Regions from separate parts of the Tardiphaga sp. OK246 genome, predicted to be linked through region 2. Evidence: riboswitches for the same ligand, from Rfam matches in the RefSeq annotation. Region 2 holds a riboswitch; each other region holds the start of a gene.
What was found. Region 2 has a riboswitch for cobalamin ahead of CHC01_RS16325 (DUF1636 family protein). Riboswitches for the same ligand answer to the same signal wherever they lie in the genome.

Region 1: it holds a riboswitch for cobalamin, as region 2 does, so the genes downstream of both, CHC01_RS01880 (ribonucleoside-diphosphate reductase subunit alpha) here and CHC01_RS16325 (DUF1636 family protein) in region 2, are expected to answer to the same signal.
Region 3: it holds a riboswitch for cobalamin, as region 2 does, so the genes downstream of both, metE (5-methyltetrahydropteroyltriglutamate--homocysteine S-methyltransferase) here and CHC01_RS16325 (DUF1636 family protein) in region 2, are expected to answer to the same signal.

The regions. Positions count from the first base shown of each region.
Region 1 is NZ_FZOX01000001.1:384,724-390,853, reverse strand. Features, by position in the region: gene CHC01_RS01895 (HD domain-containing protein) at 1-106, opposite strand, end outside; gene CHC01_RS01890 (GlxA family transcriptional regulator) at 279-1,238, shown strand; gene CHC01_RS01885 (hypothetical protein) at 1,245-1,430, opposite strand; cobalamin riboswitch at 1,619-1,833, shown strand; gene CHC01_RS01880 (ribonucleoside-diphosphate reductase subunit alpha) at 1,953-4,883, shown strand; gene CHC01_RS01875 (ribonucleotide-diphosphate reductase subunit beta) at 5,024-6,130, shown strand, end outside.
Region 2 is NZ_FZOX01000003.1:708,738-714,867, reverse strand. Features, by position in the region: gene CHC01_RS16340 (tyrosine phosphatase family protein) at 172-708, shown strand; gene cobS (adenosylcobinamide-GDP ribazoletransferase) at 701-1,465, opposite strand; gene cobT (nicotinate-nucleotide--dimethylbenzimidazole phosphoribosyltransferase) at 1,466-2,521, opposite strand; cobalamin riboswitch at 2,621-2,811, shown strand; gene CHC01_RS16325 (DUF1636 family protein) at 2,921-3,370, shown strand; gene cobU (bifunctional adenosylcobinamide kinase/adenosylcobinamide-phosphate guanylyltransferase) at 3,367-3,897, shown strand; gene cobW (cobalamin biosynthesis protein CobW) at 3,898-4,911, shown strand; gene cobN (cobaltochelatase subunit CobN) at 4,927-6,130, shown strand, end outside.
Region 3 is NZ_FZOX01000002.1:974,382-980,511, forward strand. Features, by position in the region: gene CHC01_RS12005 (ATP-binding protein) at 1-822, shown strand, start outside; gene metE (5-methyltetrahydropteroyltriglutamate--homocysteine S-methyltransferase) at 870-3,245, opposite strand; cobalamin riboswitch at 3,350-3,561, opposite strand; gene CHC01_RS12015 (M23 family metallopeptidase) at 3,730-5,133, opposite strand; gene CHC01_RS12020 (protein-L-isoaspartate(D-aspartate) O-methyltransferase) at 5,241-5,891, opposite strand.

The DNA of each region.
Region 1 (6,130 bases), on a different contig from region 2:
TGGAATGATGATACAGAAGATCGCTTTCGGTGTCGCGCACCAGCTGATCGACCTGGCGAGCGAGGGCGCTGTCAGGGACTTTGATGCCGGCAATGGTCTTGCTCATGAGATGCTCCTTGCGGGGGTGTTGTGATGCATCCGTTGTCGCCGGCGGGCGGTGTCCTCGCAATCGCGCCGCGCCCTGCAAAGCTGCCATTCGCCCGTGATTTCCCGCCGCAAGACGACTATCTATTCAGAATGACTTGGGCCTGTCCTCGCCGTCGGAATGAAGCATCACCATGAAGACCGTTGCTCTTGCGATCTTTCCGGGCGTCCAGTCGCTGGACGTAGCCGGTCCGCTTGATGTGTTCATGGAGGCCAATGGCTTCGTTGCACCGGGCGACGGCTACGACATTACACTTGTCGCTGCAGACTGCGCGCCGCTGCGTGCATCGAACGGTTTGCGGATATCCGCCGATCTGGCGTTCAGTGATGCGAACAAGCCCTGGGATCTGGTGCTGGTGGCCGGCGGGCCAGGGCTGCCGACGGCGGAGGCGGATCCGCAGCTCACAGAGTGGCTTGCCAATGCGGCGCTCCAGGCGGGGCGTTATGGTTCGGTGTGCACCGGGGCATTCGCGCTCGGCCATGCAGGCTTGCTCGACGACAAGACGGTGACGACGCACTGGCAGAATGCGCCGCTATTGGCGTTGCGTTTCCCCAAAGCGCATGTGGAGTTCGATCGCATCTATAGCCGCGATGGCGCGCTGGTGACGTCGGCCGGCGTCACCGCAGGGATCGATCTCGGTCTCGCACTGGTCCAGGAAGATCATGGCGCGGATGTTGCGCTGGCCGTAGCCAAGCGTCTGGTTGTGGTGGCGCAGCGCCAGGGTGGCCAGTCGCAATTCAGTCCCTATCTGGTACCGCCGGCCGAGCCGGATTCACCGATTGCGCGAGTCCATGCTCATGTGATGGCCCATCTGCGTGACGCGCACAGCGTGGATGAACTGGCCGATGTGGCGGGCATGAGCGCCCGCACCTTTGCGCGGACATTCAAGCAGGAAACAAAGATGACGCCGGCAGATTTTGTCGAGGGCGCCCGGATCGACACGGCGCGTAACCGTCTCGAAGGCAGCGATCTGCCGCTCAAGGTGGTGGCTTATGAATCCGGTTTCACCACCGCCGAACATATGCGTCAGGTCTTCGTGCGACGGCTGGGTCTGACGCCCAGCCAGTATCGGGCCAGCTTTCGCGCGGTCTGATTCTGCTCAGGCGAGTTGCAGTGAAGAAACCGGATCGCTCGCAGGAAAGCTGTCCATCAGCGCTTCGTTCAGCATCTCGTCGAGTCGGCGCCGGGCGATCTGCTCCGTCGTCTCGAACGCCGTGAGCGCGCCTGCGTGCTCCACGAAAGCGTTGAACTCGGTTCTCTCAGTGCTCGTTGCCAGGTTCCGCATGGCATCCTCCATCGATTGATGTGGCTCTTCTGCGCCTCACGGTCCTTTCGGACAACGAATCGCATCGTGCAGAAACCGCCAACGATCCCGCGGTTTCCGCCACGCAAGCGGTTGTCCACTGAACCAACAGCCCTACCGAATTTGTTGCGTTCGGCTCAATGCCCGCTTGACACTTCGCCGCGGGTCACACCAAATGTAGACGTCACGGTCCGCCCTGTCGCAAGACTTGGTGGCTAAGAGGGAAGCCGGTAAAGACGCTGTTTTGCGTCATATTCCGGCGCTGCCCCCGCAACTGTAAGCAGTGAGTCTGTTTCGATTGAAGTCACTGATGCGCAAGCATCGGGAAGGCTGAAACAGACATTGACCTGCGAGCCAGGAGACCTGCCGCGACACCAGAACGTCCATGGGCGGGGTGTCCCAGCGGTCGCTTGCAGGCAATGCCGGCGGATCTCCGCCGTGTATTTTGCAGCGTCCTTTCGGCCCCAGCCCCCATTGCTTGATGCATCACACGGGGTCTTGCCGATGCCTACTTCATCTTCTGTTTTGTCCAACGGACGCGATGCGGCTCATGCGCCGCTGATTCAACTGTCGCCGGAAACGCTCGCTGCGCCTGCGCGCGAACCCTCGATGCAGATCATCCGGCGCAACGGCACGGTGTCGTCCTTCGACGGCAGCAAGATTTCCGTCGCGATGACCAAAGCCTTTCTGGCCGTCGAGGGCCACACGGCAGCGGCGTCGCGCCGCGTCCATGAGGCGGTGGAACAACTGACCGGCGAAGTCGTGGCTGCATTGACGCGCCGCGTCGGTGAAGGCCGGACCTTCCATATCGAGGACGTCCAGGATCAGGTCGAACTGGCGCTGATGCGCAGCGAGCACCACAAGGTGGCCCGCGCCTATGTGCTGTACCGCGAGGAGCGCGCTCGCACCCGCGCCGAGGAACTGGCCGCCAAGCCCGCGCTGGTTTCCACCGCACCGGTGCTGCACGTCACGCTCGCCAACGGCACGCGCGCCCCGCTCGATTCGGCGCGTCTCGCGCTGATCGTCAACGAGGCCTGCGCCGGCCTTGATGGCGTCGATGCCGCCCCGGTGCTCGAGGAAACCCGCCGCAATCTCTATGACGGCATCACGCTGGATGAACTGGCACTGGCTGGCATCATGGCCGCGCGCACGCTGGTGGAGCAGGAGCCGAACTACACCTTTGTCAGCGCCCGCCTGCTGCTCGATAAACTGCGCACGGAAGTCCTGTCCTTCGTTCATGGCAGCCCGACCCACGCGTCGCAGGCTGACATGACCACGCGCTACGCCGAATATTTCGGCGCCTATATCAAGACCGGCATTGCGGCCGAGCTGCTCGATCCCGAACTCGCGCGCTTCGATCTCAAGCGAATCGCTGCCGCGCTGAGGCCGGAAGGCGATCTCCAGTTCCAGTTCCTGGGCCTGCAAACGCTCTATGACCGCTACTTCCTGCATGTGCAGGGCAATCGCATCGAACTGCCGCAGGCCTTCTTCATGCGCGTTGCCATGGGCCTCGCGCTGCGCGAGATCGACCGCGAAGCCCGCGCGATCGAATTCTACAACCTGCTGTCGTCGTTCGACTTCATGGCCTCGACGCCGACACTGTTCAATTCCGGCACGCTGCGGCCGCAGCTGTCGTCCTGCTTCCTCACGACGGTGGCCGACGATCTCGACGGCATCTTTAAGTCGGTGAAGGACAACGCACTGCTGGCGAAATATTCCGGCGGTCTCGGCAATGACTGGACGCGCGTGCGCGGTCTCGGCGCGCATATCAAGGGTACCAATGGCGAGAGCCAGGGCGTGGTGCCATTCCTGAAGGTCGCCAACGATACGGCCATCGCCGTCAATCAGGGCGGCAAGCGCAAGGGCGCGGTCTGCGCCTATCTCGAGACCTGGCACATCGACATCGAAGAATTCCTCGATCTCCGCAAGAACACCGGCGACGACCGCCGCCGCACGCACGATATGAACACCGCCAACTGGGTGCCAGACCTGTTCATGCAGCGCGTCGAGGCCGATGGCGAATGGACGCTGTTCTCGCCCGACGAAACGCCGGAGCTGCACGACCTCTATGGCAAGCCCTTTGCCGAGCGCTATGCGGCCTATGAGGAGAAGGCTGCGCGCGGCGAGATCCGCGTGTTCAAGAAGGTGCGCGCAACTGACTTGTGGCGCCGCATGCTGACCATGGTGTTCGAGACCGGCCATCCCTGGATCACCTTCAAGGATCCCTGCAATCTGCGCTCGCCGCAGCAGCATGCTGGCGTGATCCATTCATCGAATCTCTGCACGGAGATCACGCTGAATACGTCCGATGATGAGGTCGCGGTCTGCAATCTCGGCTCGGTCAACCTGCTCAATCATATCGGCAAGGATGGTCTCGACCACGCGCAGCTCAAGCGTACCGTGACCACGGCGATGCGGATGCTCGACAATGTCATCGACATCAATTTCTACACCATCCCGGAAGCGCGCCGCTCGAACCTCAAGCATCGTCCGGTGGGTCTGGGTCTGATGGGCTTCCAGGATGCACTGCAGGCGCAGGGTATCGCGATGGCGTCGGATGCGGCCGTGGCGTTTGCCGACACCAGCATGGAAGCGATTGCCTTCCATTCGATCTCGGCATCGGTGGATCTTGCCGCCGAGCGCGGCCGCTATCCGTCCTTCGACGGATCGCTGTGGAGCCGCGGCATCCTGCCGATCGACTCCATCGAGATACTTGCGGAGGCCCGCGGTGGTGTGCAGATGGATCGCTCGACCACGCTCGACTGGAACGGCCTGCGTGACCGCGTGAAGTCCACCGGCATGCGCAATTCCAACGTGATGGCGATCGCGCCGACAGCGACGATCTCCAATATCTGCGGCGTCGCGCAGTCGATCGAGCCGGCCTATCAGAACCTCTATGTCAAATCGAACATGTCAGGCGATTTCACAGTGGTGAATGCCTTCCTTGTGCGCGATCTGAAAAAGAGGGGCCTGTGGGACGAGGTGATGGTCTCGGACCTGAAATATTTCGACGGCAGCGTCGGATCGATCGACCGTGTACCTGACGATCTCAAGGCGCTGTATGCGACCTCGTTCGAGATCGACAGTGCATGGTTGATCGAAGCGGCCTCGCGCCGTCAGAAGTGGATCGATCAGGCGCAGTCGCTCAACCTCTACATCGCCAATCCCTCAGGCAAGAAGCTCGATCAGCTCTATCGCCTGGCCTGGACGCTGGGGTTGAAGACGACCTACTACCTGCGCTCGCGCAGCGCCACGCATGTGGAGAAGTCAACGCTGAAGGGGACCGATGGCAAGCTCAACGCAGTCTCGGCGACGGTCGCGACAGCTAAGACGGCGGGTGCGCCGATCCTGGTTCAGTCCTCCGTCACTGCGCTGGAGTTGAATGTCGCGATGGCATGCTCGATCGACAACCCCGAATGCGAGGCGTGCCAGTAAGGGCAGCGTTCTCTCCGCCGTCATTGCGAGGAGCGCAGCGACGAAGCAATCCAGTTCTTTCCGCGCTCGCGGCCTTCTGGATTGCTTCGCTTCGCTCGCAATGACGACCGATCAAACTCAGCTATTTCCAGGAACACCCCATGCTCGACTGGTCCGATACCTCATCCGCTCCCAAAACCCCCGCCTTCATCCCGATCCCGCAATCTCCGGCCGACGCCACCGGCCTCGGCACCATCGATCGCTCCGGCGGCCGCGTCTCGGTGGACGAGAAGCGCATGATTAACTGCCGCGCCGACGTCAATCAGCTGCTGCCGCTGAAATACAAGTGGGCGTGGGAGAAGTATCTCGCCGGCTGCAACAATCACTGGATGCCGACCGAAGTCTCGATGCAGGCGGACATCGCGCTGTGGAAGTCGCGCGACGGCCTGACCGAAGACGAACGCCGCGCCATCAAGCGCAATCTCGGCTTCTTCGCTGCGTCAGAGAGCCTTGTCGCCAACAATATCGTGCTGGCGATCTATCGCCACCTCACCAATCCGGAATGTCGGCAATATTTGTTGCGGCAGTCGTTCGAGGAGGCGGTGCATACGCACACCTTCCAGTACATCGTCGAGAGTCTCGGCCTCGATGAGGGCGAGCTGTTCAACATGTATCGCGAGGTGCCGTCGATCACCGAGAAGGCCGCCTGGGCGCTCAAGCACACCCAGCATCTCGACGATCCCGACTTCAAGACCGGCACGCCTGAGACCGATCAGGCCTTCATGCGTGACCTCGTGGCGTTCTACGTGATCTTCGAGGGCATGTGGTTCTACACGGGTTTCGCGCAGATCCTGTCGCTCGGCCGCCGCAACAAGATGGTCGGCATCGCCGAACAATATCAATACATCCTGCGCGATGAATCGATTCATCTGAACTTCGGCATCGATGTCATCAACCAGATCAAGATCGAGAATCCGCATCTCTGGACCAAGGCGTTCCAGGAGGAAATCCGCGACATGATCCGCACCGCGGCCGAGCTCGAGGCGGCCTACGGGCGGGACACCATGCCGCGCGGCTTCCTTGGACTGAATGCGGCGCTGTGCGAAACCTATATGCATTTCATTGCCAACCGTCGCTGCGCCCAGATCGGCCTCGCGCCGGTGTTCGTTGAGACGGAAAATCCGTTCCCGTGGATGTCGGAAGCCATGGATCTGAAGAAGGAGAAGAACTTCTTCGAGACCCGGGTGATCGAGTACCAGAATGGCGGC
Region 2 (6,130 bases):
TCTAAAGTTCGCGCGAGTAACCGACTGTTCTGATTGGTGTATTTTCTTCTATTTGCGATGCTGCAGGTGCGAAAAGGTCAGGGGTGGTATTAAGAAACCGACCTTGCATCAGCGACATCGCAGCGGCATGTGGTTGAAGAGGGTCCATTCGCGGTGGGTGAGAGGAAGGACATGACAACAGCGAGCGGGGTTCGAATGATCTATGTGAGTTCGCTCGGAGGCCTTGCTGCTGTGGCAGACTCGCTGCCGTCCTTCGATCTGCTGACCCTTCTTTCGCCCGCCGCGAGCGAGCGCGACTGGAGCGGGTTGGCGCGTGAGCGGCATGTGGAGCTAACCTTTCACGATATCGTCGAAGCAACGTCGGACCTGATCGCGCCCGATGCCGACGTCGTGGATGCCATTCTTCAATTCGGCCGCGGCAGCATCGCTGATCGCCCGATGCTCATTCACTGCTGGGCCGGTATCAGCCGTTCCAGCGCTGCGGCTTACGCCATCGCCTGCGATCGCAATCCTGGCTATGAGGCGGCGATTGCAGATGAGCTACGCAAACGTTCGCCTTATGTGACGCCGAACAAATTGATGGTGCAATTGGCCGACGAACAGCTTGGCCGCGACGGCCGCATGGTCGAAGCCATCGCACGCATCGGCCGCGGTGCGGACGCTTTTGAAGGTGAGGCTTATCGATTGCCGTTGAACTGGCCTATTTGATCAGGGCTGCGACGCCGAGCAGAAAACCGATCTCGAAGAGTTGCTCGACGGCACCGAGCACGTCGCCGGTGTAACCGCCGATCAGTCGACGCGACCAGAGTGCGAGCAGTGCGGCGAGCGCTGCGCCGAGCAGAAGACCCGCAAAAAGCGATGCGACCGAGACGAGCGCAAGCGGGATTGCTGCAAGCACGACCACACCAAGTGCAAACAACGATTCCTCAAATCGCACGGGCGCCTCGGCGTAAGTGACCTTCATCGCACTGGTATCGCCGCTATAGGGCAGGCGGTTCATCACGAAGGCCGGCATGGCGCGTGCTGCGGCGTGGACGGCGATCAGCGCTGCCGCACCTGCCCACAGCGGCAATATGGCGAGCGCCGCAATGCGCAGCGCCGTGCCCAGGCAAAGTGCGAGCGCCCCGTAGGTGCCGATGCGGCTGTCCTTCATGATTGCAAGACGCTTTTCGATCGTCCAGCCTCCGCCGAAACTGTCGGCCGTATCGGCAAGGCCGTCTTCATGCAGCGCGCTGGTCAGAGCGATGCTTGTCGTGATCGCCAGCAGGGCGGAAATCAGCGGTGACCAGAATTCGCCGACAACGAGAAACACGATTGCGGATGCAGCACCGATGCCGGCGCCGACCACCGGAAAATACTTCATTGCACGCGCAAGCCAGTCAGGCCCTTGCGCGTCGACAGTTGCCGGTACCGGCAGCACCGTCAGGAAACGGATCGCATTCAAAAGATGCGGATCCAGCCTCATCTAGATCTTTCCGGCCAGCACGTCGTCGAGGCTCGCAACATCGGTCAGCATGCGCGCAGCGGCACGGACCAACGGCACCGCAAGCAGCGCGCCGGTGCCTTCACCGAGCCGCAAGCCGAGATCAAGTAGCGGCTGGGCATCGAGCGCGTTGAGTACGATGTCGTGGCCGCGTTCAGCCGAACGGTGCGCGAAGACGCAGTAGTCGCGTGCGGCCGGGCACAGACGAACGGCGAGCAATGCCGCGGCGCTGGAGATGAAGCCGTCGATGATCACCGGCCGCCGTTGCGAAGCTGCGCCGAGGATCGCTCCGGCCATGCCCGCGATTTCCAGCCCGCCTAATTGGGCCAGCACATCCAGTGGCGCAGTTGCGTCGCTGCGCGCTGCCGCCTTCGTGATCGCCGCGCGCTTGCGCGCCATGCCGGCATCATCCTGCCCGGCGCCAACGCCGATACAATCATTCAGGGGTGCCGGTGCGAGTCGATGAACCACCAGTGCCGAGGAGGCCGTGTTGCCAATTCCCATCTCGCCGAGCGCGATGATGTCTGCGCCGGCCTTGATCTCACCGACGGCGATTCTGAAGCCGCGCGTCAGCGCATCGGCCGCGTGCTCTGCCGTCATCGCTGGCTCGCGCGCGGCATTCGCCGTACCCATGCGGACCTTTGCATCGATCAGCTTCGGGTGCACCGGCAGCTCGGCGGCGACGCCGATGTCGATCACGCGCACACCGATGTCATTGGCCGCGGCGAAAGCATTGGCCGTGGCGCGGCCGGCCAGATAGGTCATCACCATCGCGACCGTGACCGCCGATGGATATTGCGACACGCCTTCGGCCACCAGTCCGTGATCCCCCGCGAACACCAGCAGCACGGCATTGTCACCGCGCGGTTCGCCTGGATGCCGGATCATGCCGAGTTGCAATGCCAGCTCCTCGATTCGTCCGAGCGATCCCAGCGGCTTGGCCTTGCCGTCGATGGCAGCGCGGATTCCTGCCGCGATCTGCGGGTCAACAGGCGCAATGGCGGGCGGCTGCCACAAGGGCTGGGAATGGGCGGACATAGGGTTCCTTTTCGCGGCCTAACTGACGCAAGACGACCTGCAAGGTCAACAGGTCCGGGCGACAGTCCGTCGGCGCGGTTGACCCCGGCGCACCCGGCAGATAGCGTCTTTTGCGATGGTCCTTCCGCGTGGAAGGTGAATAGGGAAGCCGGTTTGAGGCCGGCGCTGCCCCCGCAACTGTAAGCGACGAGCCCGCGCCGGTGCCACTGGGAATTCTTCAGAATTCTTGGGAAGGCGGCAACAGGCTGTGACTCGCAAGCCAGGAGACCTGCCATCACGAACTGTGCTTTGGTGGCGTCGTCGGGGCGGGGTGCACCGGACGGGAGCGAACTGACGGCCATGCTGTCGGCGCGATCCAACAAAGCTCGTAGGCCCGCGAGGGCATGAACTGAGCATGTAATGGATCACGACAGCGCCGATATCTCTGGCGAACAAATTTCGGTCGAACCGCCGCGCCCCGTGCCGGCGGGTCCCGTTGTCGTGAGCGTGTGCATCAGCTGCAAGGCCGCCGAAACCGGCACGATCGTCGGGCCGGACATGTTCGATGCGGTGAAGGCCGCGCTCGGCGATGGCGATGCCGCCGTGATGGTGCGTCCGGTGCAGTGTCTCAGCGTCTGCAAGCGGCCAGCAACCGTTGCGGTGACGAGCCCTGATGGCTACACGTTCCTGTTCGGCGATCTGCAGACCGATAGCGGCAGCGCGGCGCTGGTGTCTTTCGTGGAGTCCTATCAGAAGGCCGACTACGGCCTGGTGCCATGGCGCGAGCGCGCCGAGGTGCTGCGCAAGGGCATGGTCGCGCGCGTGCCGCCGATGCGTTGGTCGCCTGAAGATGGGCGTGCGCCGAAATGACCGCGGTCTCCACCACGTTGGTGCTGGGCGGTGCGCGGTCCGGCAAGTCAACTTTCGCCGAGAGGCTGGTCGATGGCATCGGCCTGACCAAAGTCTATCTTGCGACTGCAACGGCCGGTGACGACGAGATGCATGCCCGCATCGCGCAGCATCGCAAGCAGCGCGGCGAAGGCTGGATCACCGTGGAAGAGCCGCTGGCGCTGGTCGATGCGCTGACGCGCGAGGCGACGGTCGGCCGCGTCGTGCTGGTGGATTGCCTGACGCTATGGCTGTCGAATCTGATGTTTGCCGAGCGCGATCCGGAGATCGAGGCAAAGCGTCTGGTGCGCTTCCTCGATGTCTCGCGCTATCCGATCGTTTTCGTGTCCAACGAAGTTGGCCTCGGCCTCGTGCCGGAGACACCGCTCGGCCGCGCGTTTCGCGATGCGCAGGGCCGCCTCAACCAGATCATCGCGGCCGCCGTGCCGAATGTTGCTTTCATTGCCGCCGGGCTTCCGCTCTGGCTCAAGCGTTCCCAGGAGAATTGAATGTCCCGCGTTCCCGTCACCGTCCTCACCGGATTTCTCGGCGCCGGCAAGACCACGCTGCTGCGCTCGCTGCTGACCCAGGCCGATGGCCGCCGCATCGCCGTGATCGTCAATGAGTTCGGCGATGCCGGTTTCGATGGCGGTCTGGTCGAGGAATGCGCGGCAAAGGCCTGTGCGCCCGGCGATATCGTCGAGCTTACCAATGGCTGCATCTGCTGCACCGTCGCCGACGACTTCGTGCCGACCATGGATAAGCTGCTGTCGCGCGAGCGTCCACTCGATGCCATCGTCATCGAGACCTCCGGCCTCGCGCTGCCGCAGCCGCTGTTGAAGGCCTTTGCCTGGCCGGCAGTGAAGACTCGCGCCACTGTCGATGGCGTCGTCACTGTCGTCGACGCGCTGGCGCTCTCTGAAGGCCGTGTCACGCTGGACGAAGACGCTGTTGCCGAACAGCGCGCCAAGGACGAAGGCATCGAACACGACGACCCCATCGAGGAAGTGTTCGAGGACCAGCTCGCTTGCGCTGATCTGGTGGTTTTGTCGAAAAGCGATCTCGTCGCTCCAGAAAAGCTCGCCGAGATCGAAGCCAAGCTGAAAGCCGTGTTGCGCCCCGGTGTCAGCATCGTGCGCTCCAAGGGCGATCTCGCGCCATCGGTGCTGATCGGCCTCAATGCCGCCGCCGAGGACGACATGGCTGCCCGCGTCGGTCATCACGGCGAGGAGGAAGAACACGACCATGACGACTTCGACAGCATCGTCGTCAAACCCACCGCTGCTGCGAGCATCGATGCGATGCGCGCACGCATCAGCGACGCGCTCGGCCTCGACGGTGTCCTCCGTGTGAAGGGCCATGCCCGCATCGCCGATAAATCTGCGCCGATCGTCGTGCAGGCCGTTGGCGCTCGCGTTGAACTCGCCTTCGCCCGGCCGGACGTGATGCAGGCCGAGCATCTGGTGGTCATCGGCCTCAAGGGATTCGACGGCGACGCCGTGCGAAAGGCACTCGCCGGGTAACGCAGGTTCACCCGCATGCATCTGAAGCTCGATACCTCCGGCAGCATTGACGACGGCGACGTCGCCCGCGATCTCGGGCAGGACACCGCTGATATCGTCGTGCTGTCTGCGGCAGACAGCGATCTGGCGGCGTTCAATGCGGCGCATGCGACGCTATCGGACGATTTCCCGAGCGTACGGCTCACGAATATGCTGGCGCTCGGCCATCCCGCGTCGGTCGATCTCTATGTCGAACGGACGCTGGCCAAGGCGAAGATCGTCGTGCTGCGCATGCTCGGGGGTATCAGCTATTGGCCCCATGGCGTCGAAAGCCTGCGCAGCGATGCGCTGAGCCGCGGTGCCAAATTCGCCTGCCTGCCCGGCGAGATGGACTGGAATGCCGAGCTGGCCGCGCGCGGCACTGTCAGCAGCGATGAAACGCACGCGCTGTGGCGCTATTGCAGCGAGGGCGGTGTCGACAACGCGCAGCTGGCACTGCGCTATGCCGCACATCTGATCGGCCATGGTGAGGAGCCGCCTGTTGCGCGGCCGATGCCTTCGGCCGGCTTCTGGCCGGGTGAACCGGCGGGGGATAACCGGCCGAATGCGATCGTGATCTTCTACCGCGCGCTGGTGGCCGGCGGCGATACGGCGGCAATCGATGCATTGCGTCGTTCGCTCGACGCGCGCGGCCTCAACGCGGCCTGTCTCTACGTCACGAGCCTGAAGGATGAGCGCTCCGCGGCTTTCCTGCGCGCCGCGCTTGCGGCCTATCCGCCCGATATCATCATCAACGCCACGGCCTTCGCCACTGCGACCGCGCATGACGATGCCGGCGTGTTGTCGGCGTCAGGCTGTCCGATTCTGCAGGTCGCGCAGGCCGGCATCTCGCGCGCCAGCTGGGAAGCCTCTACTCGCGGCCTGACGCCGCGCGATCTGGCGATGCATGTGGTGTTGCCGGAAGTCGATGGCCGCATCTTCGCCAATGCCATCGCCTTCAAGGAACGTGGCGCCAGCGACGGCGGCTTTGCGCCGGCAACATTGCAGCCGGTGCAGGATCGGATTGATGCGACCGCTGATCTGGCGCGCGCCTGGGTGCGCTTGCGCCGCGCTGCGGCGTGCGAACGACGCGTCGCGCTGATTCTGGCCAATTATCCCAATCGCGATGGACGCCTTGCCAATGGCGTCGGCCTCGATACGCCGCAGAGCCTGATCGATGTGATCGCCGCGATGCGCGAAG
Region 3 (6,130 bases), on a different contig from region 2:
GGTATGGCTGCCACGGCGCCGAAGCGCTCCAATGCCGATTCTCTGGCCAGCGCCGAGGCCTTCATCTGGCATCCCGACGGCCGCCTGGCTCCCGTACCGAAGGTCAGCCGGGTCGATATTGGCCTGCTGCAGGGCATCAATCAGCAGGTCGACACCCTGATCGAGAACACCCGGCGTTTCGCCAACGGCCTGCCGGCCAACAACGCGCTGCTCTGGGGCGCGCGCGGCATGGGCAAGTCATCACTCGTCAAGGCCGCGCATGCCTCGGTCAATGCCAGCAAGTCCGTCGCCGGCCGCCTCAAGCTGGTCGAGATCCATCGCGAGGACATCGAGAGCCTGCCGGCGCTGATGGAACAGATCCGCGCCTCGGATTTCTATTTCATCGTGTTCTGCGATGATCTGTCTTTCGACGGCAACGATGCGTCCTACAAGTCGCTTAAGGCTGTACTCGAAGGCGGCATCGAAGGCCGGCCGGACAACGTGATCCTCTATGCGACCTCGAACCGCCGCCATCTTCTGGCGCGCGAGATGATCGAGAACGAACGCTCGACCGCGATCAATCCCGGCGAAGCCGTCGAGGAGAAGGTGTCGCTGTCGGATCGTTTCGGCCTCTGGCTCGGCTTCCACAAATGCAGCCAGGACGAATATCTCGACATGGTGCGCGGCTATTGCAGCCACTATGGCCTCAAGACCGACGCCGCCGAGCTGGAGCGAGACGCATTGGAATGGTCGACCACCCGTGGCTCGCGCTCAGGTCGCGTGGCCTGGCAATTCGTACAGGAACTCGCAGGACGCCTGGGCGTGAAGCTGGCCACAAAGTAAAGGCAAGTGCCGCCCCGTCATGACAACGGGGCGGCATTCGACTCGCCCTAGGCGAGGCTTCGCAACTCACGTGCCGCCGCGACCATATTCACGAGCGCAGGCCGCACCTCCTCCCATTTGCGGGTCTTCAGCCCGCAATCGGGATTGATCCAGAGCTGGGAGTCCGCCAGCCGCTGCCGTGCAAGCTTGAGCAGATCGACCATATCGCGCGTTTCAGGCACCCGCGGCGAGTGGATGTCATAGACCCCGGGACCTATCTCGTTCGGGTACTTGTAGGTCCTGAACGCATCGAGCAGTTCCATCTTCGAACGTGACGTTTCGATGGAGATCACATCGGCATCCATGGCACCGATCGCATCGATGATGTCGTTGAACTCCGAGTAGCACATATGCGTATGGATCTGCGTGTCATCCCGCACGCCTGACGAACAGATGCGGAAGCTCTCCACGGCCCAATCGAGATAGGACTTCCATTCCGATTTGCGCAGCGGAAGCCCTTCGCGGAGTGCCGCTTCGTCGATCTGGATCATACCGGCGCCAGCCTTTTCCAGATCGGCCACCTCATCGCGTATCGCGAGCGCGATCTGGCGACACGCGACTTCGCGGGGAATGTCGTCACGCACGAACGACCAGTTCAGGATCGTGACAGGCCCTGTCAGCATGGCCTTCATCGGACGTTCGGTGAGCGACTGTGAGTACTGCCACCATTCGACGGTCATCGGATGCGGCCGGGACACGTCGCCGAACAGCACAGGTGGCCGCACGCAGCGGGAGCCATAGGATTGCACCCAGCCATGCTTGGTGAAGGCGAAGCCGGAAAGTTGCTCACCAAAATACTGCACCATGTCGTTGCGCTCGAACTCGCCATGCACCAGCACGTCGAGGCCGATATTCTCCTGCCAGCGCACCGCCCTCGCCGTCTGGTTCTGCAGGAACGTCTTGTAGGCAGCATCGCTGAGCGTGCCCCTGACATGGGCCCCGCGAGCGTTTCTCACTTCCGCGGTCTGCGGAAACGAGCCGATGGTCGTTGTCGGAAATGCCGGCAGTTTGAAGCGTCGGTGCTGTTCGGCAGCGCGCGTGGCAAAGTCACTGCCCCGACGACGCATGGTCGCGTCAACAGAGGCGACGCGTTTGGCGACCGCAAGATCGTGGATCTTCGACGACGCCAGTCGCGCAGCCGCCGCGGCATCCGACGCGGCAAGCGTTGCAGCGACATCAGCGCGGCTGCCAGCCAGCGCTGCTCCAAGTGCGGCCAGCTCTTCCATCTTCTGGATCGAAAAAGCCAGCCAGCTTTTGACGTCCGGATCGAGATCAGTCTCAAGGCTGAGATCGATCGGCACATGTAGCAGCGAACACGACGGCGCGAGCTCAACGCGATCCCTCCCCAAGAGATCGACCATGGGTTCCAGACTATCGAGCAGACTGGACAGATCGGATCGCCAGATATTGCGGCCATCGATCACGCCCAGCGAGAGGATCATGTCCTTCCGCGCCTTCGCAGCGACTTCATCGAACTGGTCCTGCGCGCGGACCAGATCGAGATGAAGCCCGGCGACGGGAAGCGACAGGGCCAAATCGAGGTTGTCGCCCAGCTCACCAAAATACGTGTTCAGCATGATCCTGAGTTGCGGAACCGCTTCGGCAAAAGCCGCATATGTCTTTTGCAGCGCCTGCCGGGCCGGCGCGTCGAGATCGAGCACCAGACATGGCTCATCCAGTTGCACCCACTCGGCGCCGCTATCGGCTAGTTCCCCGAGCACCTCGACGTAAACAGGCAGCAATCTGTCGAGCAGTGTCACCGGATCGAATGACGCATCCGCGCTCTTGGCCAGTTTCAGATAGGTCACAGGCCCGACTAGCACGGGTCGTGTCTGATAACCCAGCGATCTCGCCTCCTCGTACTCCTTGATCGGCTTGCGCGATGCGAGACTGAAGGTCTGATCCTGCGCCAGTTCAGGCACCATGAAGTGGTAGTTGGTATCAAACCACTTGGTCATCTCCTGTGCTGGTGCGCCTTGCGACGTGTCACGCGCATGAGAGCCGTGTGTACAGGCCTCGTCATGCGCGGCGCCTTGTGATCCACGTGCCATGGCAAAATAGGTCGCGAAGGAAACGTCTCCTCCCTTCCAGCCATAGACTTTGGGAATGGCGCCTACCATGACGCTGGTATCGAGTACCTGATCGTAGAATGAGAAGTCGTTCGACGGCATGACCGTGATCCCGAGCGACTTCTGACGCGCCCAATTTGCGGCACGCAGCCCGACGCCGACATCGATCAGCGCATTCTCGTCGATTGCACCGGACCAATAGCTTTCCAGCGCCATCTTGAGCTCACGCCGCGGACCGATCCGTGGCGTGCCCAATGCAGCAACAGGAAGTGAAGTAGCTGATTTTGAAGAAGTAGACTTTGACACAGTAGACATGGCTTAACCCCAATGATTGGGGGCAAAAGGCCAAAGTGACACGTCTGGATTCCACGACGGCAGTCGCGGAATCGCAACCGCACCACCGGGACACCCCGCCCGAGGACGTTTATGTTGTCGAGGCAGGTCTCCTGGCTCGCGGGTCAATGCTGCTGTCCGGCCTTCCCAAAACCTTTGCAGGTCTCAGTGACTTTAATGGACAGCGGCTCACCGCTTACAGTTGCGGGGGCAGCTCCGGCCTTGGCTTAACGCCTCACCGGCTTCCCTCTTAGCTTCGGGCAAACCTTCCCGAAGAACCACGACATGTTCACATATGGGCAACATCGCGCGGCAGTCAACCGAGCTTGCGTGCGCAAGCTGCCCACTCGCAGCAGCGCGTTGAAGATTTCGGAGCTGGAGTGGGCCGCAGCCCCGAGATCAAACGCAGCAAGCCCGGCACGAGGCCGGGCTTGCTTAAATGCGAACTACACTTCGTGGATTGCGCTTACGCCCCGTTGAGGAACTGCAGCGGATCGACCGGCGACGAGCCCTTGCGGATTTCGAAGTGAAGCTGCGGCGAAGTAACCTCACCGGACTGGCCGGACTTGCCGATCACCTGACCGCGCTTGATGGTCTCGCCACGCTTCACCATCAGCTCACTCGCATGGGCATATGCGGTGACGTAGCCGTTGGAGTGACGAACGAGGACCAGATTGCCGTAGCCCTTCAGCTCGTTGCCAGAATAGGCAACGACGCCATCTTCGGCAGCCTTGATCGGCGTGCCTTCCGGCACGGCGACGTTGATGCCGTCGTTGGACTTGCCATTGGTCTTGGCGCCGTAGCCTGTGACCACGCGGCCGCGCACCGGCCAACGGAACGTCGGCAAAGCGCCGGTTGCGTCAGCGGCTTTAGTCGGCGATTCCGGCGCGATTTCCTCAGGCGTCGTCGTGGCACTTGCCAGACGGGCCTTCTGTGCGGGTTCGGCAGAAGCAACACGGGCCACGGCAGCGGACGTGACCGCGCCAGCCGGAGCAGCCGTCACGGCTGCGACGGGCGCAGCGAGCGGCGCGGCTGCAGGAGCTGCATTGGCCGTACGCGCGCCGGGTACCGTGATCTTGGAGCCGAGCTTCAACTGGGCAGTCGGCGCCAGACCATTGGCGCGCGCGAGTTCGGCCACCGGCACGTTGTTCCGGCGCGAGATGCTCATCAGTGTATCGCCGCGATTGACGAAATGCGTGGTCGACGCGCCGACGGCAGGTTTGCTCGGAGCAGCGGCAACGGCCGGAGTTGCCGCGGCGCCCTGGCGCGGAATGATCAGCGACTGGCCGGGCGACAGCGCGCGCGGCCCCTTGTAGCCATTGGCCTGCAGGATCGCAGCCGACGAGACGTTGTAGCGCTTCGCCAGACCATCGAGCGTATCGCTGGTGCCGACGATGATCGAGGTGCCGCCATCACGGGCAAGGCCGTTGGTCGCTGCAACCGAGCGCGGCGCCGTGGAGCCGGTGGTTTCGATCGGCGCGCGTGCGGGCGGCGGCGTATACATACCGTTGCCGCCCCCGCTGACGGGAGCAGCCGACGCAACCGGACGAGCTGTCGGATAGGACTGCGGCGCCGAGATCGGCGGCGGCAAAGCCTGGGATTGATACTGCGGCTGCGGATTATAGGCCGGGCGCTGATATTGTGGCAGTTCCTGGCGCTCGACCGGCGCGCGCGGTGCGCGCTGCGGTACCGAGCCGGTGGTTTCGCCTTGCCAGCCAAAGCCACGGGACTGACCTGAGTCAAAATTTGGATTCTGAGATAGCCGTGTCTGCATGTCGGCGCTGCAGCCGGCAAAACCGATAGACATCAGCGCCAGCACCGCGACCTGCGGAGCGCGGCGCGAGTAAAGCAACTCGACAACGCTGGACATTGGTTACTCACTCATACGCAACAAACAACTGAATTGAGTAAACACCGTCTCCGTTACCAAGCCTTTAACCTTGCGACCAACACGTGACAGCCGTTCACGAACTTTTTTCAGAGTTCGCGCGCGATGCCCGGAAGTGCAGGCACGAAACGTACATCCACGAGCTCCTTTCGCTCCAATCCATCCCCGGTTTTGCGGATCCGGACCAGGGTCTGGACACCATTATGAGGACCAACCGGCGCAAGCAGAATACCCCCCTCCTCAAGCCGATCGGTCAGCGCCACCGGCACCTCCTCCACTGCGGCGGTCACGACGATCCGGTCAAACGATCCCAAATTGGCAGCCGGATTGAGGCCATCGCCGAGCATGACCTCGATATTGTGGAGACCGAGTGCCTCCAGCCGGGTCCGGGCGGCATCGGCCAGCGTGCGATAACGCTCAATGCTGAGCACGTCGCGGACAAGCTTTGACAGGATCGCGGCCTGGTAGCCCGATCCCGTGCCGACCTCCAGCACACGGTGACCAGCATTCAATTGCAGCTGTTCGGTCATATAGGCCACCACGAAGGGCTGGCTGATGGTCTGACCGCAGGCAATGGCCAAGGCCGTATCGCGCCAGGCGTGGGCGCGATCGTTCGGCTCGACGAAGCGATCACGCGGAATATCCTCCATTGCGCGCAGCACCAGCCGATCGCTGATCCCACGGCGCCGCAGACCAAGCTGAAAGGTCATCTGTTCAGGCGGCTGTCCGACGGTAATCATGGAAATGCCTCACGCAGCACAGGTTAGAAACACTCTCGATCTAGCAAAGATAGATTGATGTATTTCTGCGATCGGAACCGGGATAGCCTAACGACAACTTTTATTGTTCCGCACGCGGAACCAGCAACATACCAGCCTGTTATGGGCGGGGCGCTGAAATCCTGATCTTGCTCTATCTGGTACCGAACACGCGACTGCGTCTTTGGGTCACGAAAATGGCAATGCGTCGAGATTGCGTT